DNA from 2 places in the Marinomonas sp. G8-14 genome. Region 2 is predicted to be linked to the other one. Evidence: riboswitches for the same ligand, from Rfam matches in the RefSeq annotation. Region 2 holds a riboswitch; the other holds the start of a gene.
What was found. Region 2 has a riboswitch for cobalamin ahead of AC0L6V_RS00330 (energy-coupling factor ABC transporter permease). Riboswitches for the same ligand answer to the same signal wherever they lie in the genome.

Region 1 (3,420 bases), 990 kb from region 2:
TGTGTGCTGTGGCCGCGAATCGATGCCAGAAGGCCGATTGGAAGCATTCTTGTGCCATCATTTGACGCACCATTTCGAGCGCATCAACGGTTTCTTGCTCGGTTTGAGTAGGGAAGCCATACATCAAATAAGAATGCACCAGAATACCCGCATCACTGAAAGCTTTGGTTACGCGAGCCACTTGCTCCACACTGACGCCTTTTTTCATCAGTTTTAGTAATCTATCAGAGGCCACTTCAAGACCACCGCTTACGGCAATACAGCCAGAATCCGCTAACAACTGGCAGCGCTCTGGTGTAAAGGTTTTTTCAAAGCGAATATTGCCCCACCAACTGATCACCACGCCCCGTTCGATTAGGCGTCTTGCTAAGGCAAACAGCGCTTTTGGTGGTGCGGCTTCATCGACAAAGTGAAACCCCGTCTGTCCGGTTTCTTCGATTAATTCTTCAATGCGATCCACCAGAATATCGGCACCCGCTGCGTCGTAACGGTCGATGTAATCCAGTGTCACATCACAGAAACTGCATTTGCGCCAGTAACAGCCGTGGGCGATGGTTAGCTTATTCCAGCGGCCATCGCTCCAGATGCGATGCATAGGGTTGAGCATTTCACACAAGGACAAGTATTCGGTTAACGGCAAACCATCGTAAATTGGCGTGCCAACATCGGTTTGCGGAATGTCGTGCAACTCGGCGTTTTCATTGTAGTGAACGAATGGTTCGCCATCTTCGTCTTCAGCGAGGAAGTAAGTACGCACTAACTCGTCTATCTCACGCTTGCCGTCAAAGAATTCCAATAGTGTCATAAATGGGCGTTCGCCATCATCTAGGCAGATGAAATCGACAAACTCGAACACACGAGGATCTTTCAGTGCGCGTAGCTCAGTATTAATAAAACCACCACCCAATACTATAGGTAGGTCAGGATTAATGGCTTTACAGGTTTGCGCGATACGTAGAGCGCCTAACATATTGCCGGGAAATGGCACGGTTAACGCCACCACACTAGGCTGAGTTTCTTCCAAATACTGCTCGACTAATTGCTCTAAAATTTCAGAGCTAAAGCTTGGCTCGCCCATCAGGGTATTGTAGAGATCATCAAAACTTGGGTTAGCCGCTGCCAAACGCTCGCCATAACGGCTGACTTCAAAATACGGGTCAACGCCTTGTGTGATCACCGCCGACAAATCATTGATAAACAAAGTGGCTAAATACTTGGCTTTGTCTTGCACACCAAGCTGACCAAAAGCGGTTTTGAGAATATCGCCTGACACTTCTTCCATCTGCGCAATGGCGTCAAACGCTGGGCCTTCTGGCAAAAAACGCCGCGAAACAATACGCAGCGCAAGACTGGAATCCTTGCCTTGTAAAAAGCGAATAACCGGTTCGACACACAGACGATAACGGTCAAATTCGGCTAAGAAACAAAACACCGCGTCGGGCAGTTCATCGTCTTCAAAGGATTCGAAGTTGTCTTCCACATGCTGACGAATAATATCCAGCGCCGGTGCTGTCATCATTTCAAGGAACAGCTCAATGGCCGGATCGCGCTGTACCGCCTCATAGCCCCGAGAGCGCAAAAAGCCAGTCAGATACGCCGTTGCGGGATACGGTGTATTCAGTTGCGTCATGGGTGGGGTCATCAGAAGAACGGTCATAGCCTGCCTTTAAAGTAAAACCTAATCGGAATAGGCAGATTCTAGCATTTAACGCTTTTAAAGGGGCCAGGTCCCTTAAAATATAATGTCTTTAATCTGTGCGTGAAGTGCATTCATTTAGCGTTATCTTCGCTCTGTGTTAGAGTACGCGCCGTTACAGGTTGTGGACCTCTGTGTCCGCAATAATAGGGAAGTCAGTGCAATTCTGACGCTGCCCCCGCAACGGTAAAAAAGTCAAACTCTGCCAATACGCCACTGTGGTTTGCCATGGGAAGGCGGCAAAGCCTGCATTCGCAACTTTTGAGTCCGGAGACCTGCCTGTAGCTGGGGGTTCTGCGCAAGCGTGAACCAAATGTCATCACTGTGCGGGCGTGCTCAGTGCAACAGTAGATCTTATTTATGAAAACTCAATTTACTCCTGCGTTCACGAGAACCCTCGTGGCGTGTAGTGTCATGTCCGTCGTTTCGGCTCAGGCAGAGACAACATCGGATTCATCGTCAACCTTATCGCCTTTGGTCGTCACGGCAACATCAACACCAGTGAGCACTGCCGATTCGCTTTTTTCTGTCACCGTCATCGACGCAGAAGAAGTGAACGCCCAGCAAGCGCAACAAATAACCGAGTTACTGGCCGCTCAGCCCGGCGTCGACGTCAGTTCAAATGGTGGTTACGGAAAAACCACCAGTGTCTACATGCGTGGCGCGGGGGCTGAATCGACTAAGTTTTTGTTAGACGGTATTCCGCTGTATTCCGCAACGTCGGGTGGGGCGCCTTTTGAAAACATTCCAGCTTCTTTGATTGATCGCCTAGAAATGGTTCGTGGGCCGAAAGCCACGCTCTACGGTGCGGACGCGGTGGGTGGCGTGATTCAGATGTTTTTACCCGAAGCGGGAGACGAGCCTGAAGCGAATCTCGCCATCGGTGCGGGGTCGTTTAATACCAAAACAACAGAGCTAACCTTAGCGGCCTCCCGTGATAATACTCAGTACCTCTTGTCGGCTGGAATCTTTGAGACCGACGGTGACATAGTCAAAAAAGGGGAAGAGGCTCAAGGCTATCGCAATGAAAATATATTACTCAATGTTGGGCACCAATTTGATAGCGGTGCACGTATCAGCAGCTTGGTAATGAACAGCGCAGGACGCAATCATTATGTGGGTGACGAAAGTGATTACCAGGTGCAAGTGATCGGTCTGGGGGCCAGCTTTCCGGTGACGGACAATTGGGAGACAGAGTTCAAAGTTTCTCAGGCCCGCAACGATAGAACCACGGTGTCCTCTGCGGAAACCTACGCGACGACGACACAAACTGCTCGTTGGAGTAATACGGTTTGGGCAGACGATCATGAATTTGTATTGGGTGCGGAAACCTCTGAAGACAGTGTGGATGTGACGCGCTATCAAGCACCAGACCGTCGTAATGACGCGGCCTTTGCGCAGGCCTTGTTTGATTTTGGAGTGACCAGCTTACAGCTCAATCTTCGCCAAGATCATAATAGTGCCTATGGAGATTCAACAACGGGTGGCGTGGCGGCGGGTTATAAGCTCGATGCGATTCATCGACTGCGCGCCAGCTATGGCGAAGCTTTTGCCGCTCCTACGTTTAATGACTTGTATTATCCCGGTAGTGGCGATCCCACACTGGATGCCACACGCTCTAAAACAGTAGAAGTGGGAATTCGTGCCGACTATGGCGACCGATATTGGGATGTGGCGGTGTTTGACGCTTCCTATGGTGATCTCGTTATTTGGTCTAACTACAC
Region 2 (3,420 bases):
CGCCCCAGAGAAAGGCTGCGGTTACGCCAACGCAGCGTGGGCCGACTTCTTCTAACCATTTGCCAGCAACAGCAGCAGATAAACCAAGAAAGACAATGGCTACAGAGAAAATCCATACTACACTGCTGAGACTCCAGTCTTCTGCTGCGCTGCTAACCACACCAAACTCTTTGGTTAAAGCTGGGTTAAAAATACTCCAAGCATAGACAGAACCAATACATAAATGAATGGCAATAGAAGCGGGGGAACTAACCAGCGGTTAAAGTTAGTTGAAGCAACAATTTTGTCCTTCATTAAAAAAGATAAGAGCGTGCGAATGAGGTTCATAATCTGTGTCCTTCAGAAAATTGGTAGTAACAACATCGAGCAACAAAATATTATGAAAGACACTATAATGTTTTTTTATGTGAAAATATAAAAAAATTTATAGTTTTGTTCGCAAGCGCACTTTTTTTAGTTTCGAAACAATATTTATCCTGTTAAGTGGTGAGTAACCTTGCTGTTTTGTGTGTTTTTTTCATTATTGATAGTCAGGAATGATGGTAAAATGTTTATCTATTAAACAGATTTTTACGGAGTATCTACTTGATAAAAGCCTTATTGATTCAGTTAAGAGACCTTTTCTCGTGGAGTGACATTAAACGCCCTTGGCATTTGGCTGTGCTTGCTGCCCTATGCGTTGGTATCCCAGCATTGATAGGCGCGGCCACAGATCAGTTTGCGATAGCAACGCTATCAAGCCTAGGGACAATGGTTATTTTGTACTTGCCTAAAACGCGAACAGCGCATCGTATGGTGACGCTGGCCATGTGTTCATTTGGCTTTATGGTCTGCTTTACCATTGGATCGCTTTCTAGCTTTAATCCATATTTAGCGGCTTTAGCTCTTGGGTTGTTGTCCTTCGGCGCAATTGTTATTACGCGTTATTACCGTTTGCCGCCTCCGGGTAGTTTTTTCTTTATTCTCGTTTCTGCTTTAGCAATTTACCTGCCTTTTGACTTAGGTAAATGGGCATCGAATATTGGCATGGTGGCTTTAGGTGGGATCTTATCCTGTGCTTTAGCCTTTGTTTATAGCTTAATGACTGGCGCGAATGATTTGCCAGCAACAACAGTCGAAACCGATCCTCAGGTTAATGCGATTATCTTAGAAGGGGCGTTAGTGGCTTTTTTTATCGCTTTTTCTTATTTGTTCGCTCTATGGTTAGCATTACCTAATGCTCTTTGGGTGCCGATTTCCTGCGCCGCCATTTTACAAGGCGCGACTTATCGTATGATTTGGCACCGAAATGTTCATCGTATTGTTGGAACCGCAATTGGTATGGGGGTCGCTTGGTGTTTGTTCTCTCTGCAGCCAAATTATTGGGTATTGGCCCTTAGTATGATTCTTTTCCAATTCTTAGTGGAATTGTTGATTGTGAAGAACTACGGTGCGGCTGTTATTTTTGTTACACCATTGACCGTGATTATGGCGGAGTTTACCAGTGCGAATATGAGCACAGATGTGTTGTTGCTGCATAGATTAGTGGATATTTCTATTGGCAGTGTTATTGGTATTGTCGGCGGGACTATTTTCCATCGCACTTCTCTCCTTAAACATATTGAATCAAGAATGAATGCGCGTAGCTCCTTATCGGGTCGACGACCTTCTTAATATTTTTTAATGTCGCTGTTTACTATGAATACCTTTCTTCTTTGGATGAAAGGTATTTTTTTATCTACTTTTATTTATCGCCTGTCTGTTGCGTAAAAGCTTGTTAAAACGTAGGCTTCGAGATTCTGATAGCACGCTGTAAAGCCGTGATAATCAGTTCTTGTGAAGGTGCCCTAAAGGGTGAAACGGGAAACAGGTGCGTTTAATTCTTGTAAGCAATCCCTGTACTGCCCCCGCAACGGTAAATAAGTGGTGTGTTTCTTCTTACTTCCACTGTCTTTATAGACGGGAAGGAATGAGAGTCTTCGAAATACAGCTCTTCCAAACACTTATCAGTCCGGAGACCGGCCTTCATTAATCCGGTTTTTCTAAGCAGAAAAACCATCAATTTGAATCATACGGGTGAGTATGAAGCATATTTTGGAGGCACATAGTGCATATTGAACCTGGCGTCGTTGATGGCGCAAAAATTGTTTTGAGTTATGCTACCGCTTTGGCGGCGTTTGGCTTTTCTGCGAAAGCATCTATTGAGATGATCAAAAAAGAGGGTCTCATGTCTTTGATCGGTCGCAGCGCATTAACCACACTGCTTGTCTTTGCCTTCTTTGAACTCTTTCCTCATCACGCGGTTGGTGTATCGGAAGTGCATCTTATCTTAGGCTCAACGCTGTTTCTTATCTTTGGTCCTGCGGCTGCTTCTATTGGTTTGATGTTAGGCTTATTAACGCAAGGTGTTTTCTTTGCCCAATTTGATCTACCTCAATACGGCATGAATGTCACAACCTTGTTATTACCTCTGTTTGCTATGTCGGCCGTTGCGCGCCGAACCATTGCTGAGAATACGGCTTATGTCGATATTAGCTATAAACAAGCATTGAAACTGTCCCTAACTTACCAAGGCGGTATTGTCGCTTGGGTGGCTTTTTGGGCGTTTTATGGACAAGGTTTCGGTGCCGAGAACACCGCGGCCGTGGCGACCTTTGGTATTGCGTATTTAAGCGTTGTGCTGATTGAACCTGTTTTAGATCTTGCTGTATTAGCGGGTGCGAAAAGCCTGCATCGCTTTAAGAACTCGTCTTTGTTTGAAGCGCGTTTATTTAACTAGTTAGAAAGCGTAGTTCTAAATGCCTACTCTGTTCACTGATAATACCGTAAGCAGAGTGGGCATTTTTTATGTTTTGCGTTTATATCGACCATGTTCACTAACAAACTCTAGGAAAGCACGATTGGCTTTTGATAGATAACTGTCTTTGCGCCAAGCAATACCTAGATCTAGCCAGATTGGTGGATCAAAAGAACGAGTGATCAGTTCATCGTCTTCTTCGATAACCATGGCGAGTAGGGTAGAAATACCAAAACCTTGTTGAGTGATGGATTTGATAAGCGGAATTAAGTTGGTTTCGAAACCAATCTTAGGTGTCCTGTTACAGGCTTTGGCCAGCTTATCGACAATGCGCCGATGAAAATACCCTTCTTTGAACATGACTAATTCTTCTTCGAAAAATGCTTCAGGGGAAATTTTCGTTAGCTGGCTAAAAGGGTGATCGGTCGCCACAGTCACCAGCATTTCTTCTCGAATGAGGGCTTGAGTTTGTAGACTATCGGGAAGTGTTTCAGCAACGATAACGCTCAGGTCCAATTCGCCACTTTCGAGCATTTTTTGCAATTGCCAAGTTCCCCCTTCGATGACTCTTAAGGTAATAGTGGGGTATTTATGGCGAAATGCCATCAGAATCGGTGGAAAGTAATAAGAGCCCCAGCATGCTG

Region 1: linked by a shared signal. The riboswitch ahead of AC0L6V_RS18630 (TonB-dependent receptor domain-containing protein) and the one ahead of AC0L6V_RS00330 (energy-coupling factor ABC transporter permease) in region 2 are both predicted to bind cobalamin.

The regions. Positions count from the first base shown of each region.
Region 1 is NZ_CM147891.1:3,664,366-3,667,785, forward strand. It holds gene AC0L6V_RS18625 (B12-binding domain-containing radical SAM protein) at 1-1,657, opposite strand, end outside; cobalamin riboswitch at 1,799-1,993, shown strand; gene AC0L6V_RS18630 (TonB-dependent receptor domain-containing protein) at 2,111-3,420, shown strand, end outside.
Region 2 is NZ_CM147891.1:65,734-69,153, forward strand. It holds gene AC0L6V_RS00320 (OFA family MFS transporter) at 1-160, opposite strand, end outside; gene AC0L6V_RS00325 (FUSC family protein) at 586-1,653, shown strand; cobalamin riboswitch at 1,803-2,020, shown strand; gene AC0L6V_RS00330 (energy-coupling factor ABC transporter permease) at 2,087-2,758, shown strand; partial or broken gene AC0L6V_RS00335 (LysR family transcriptional regulator) at 2,825-3,420, opposite strand, start outside.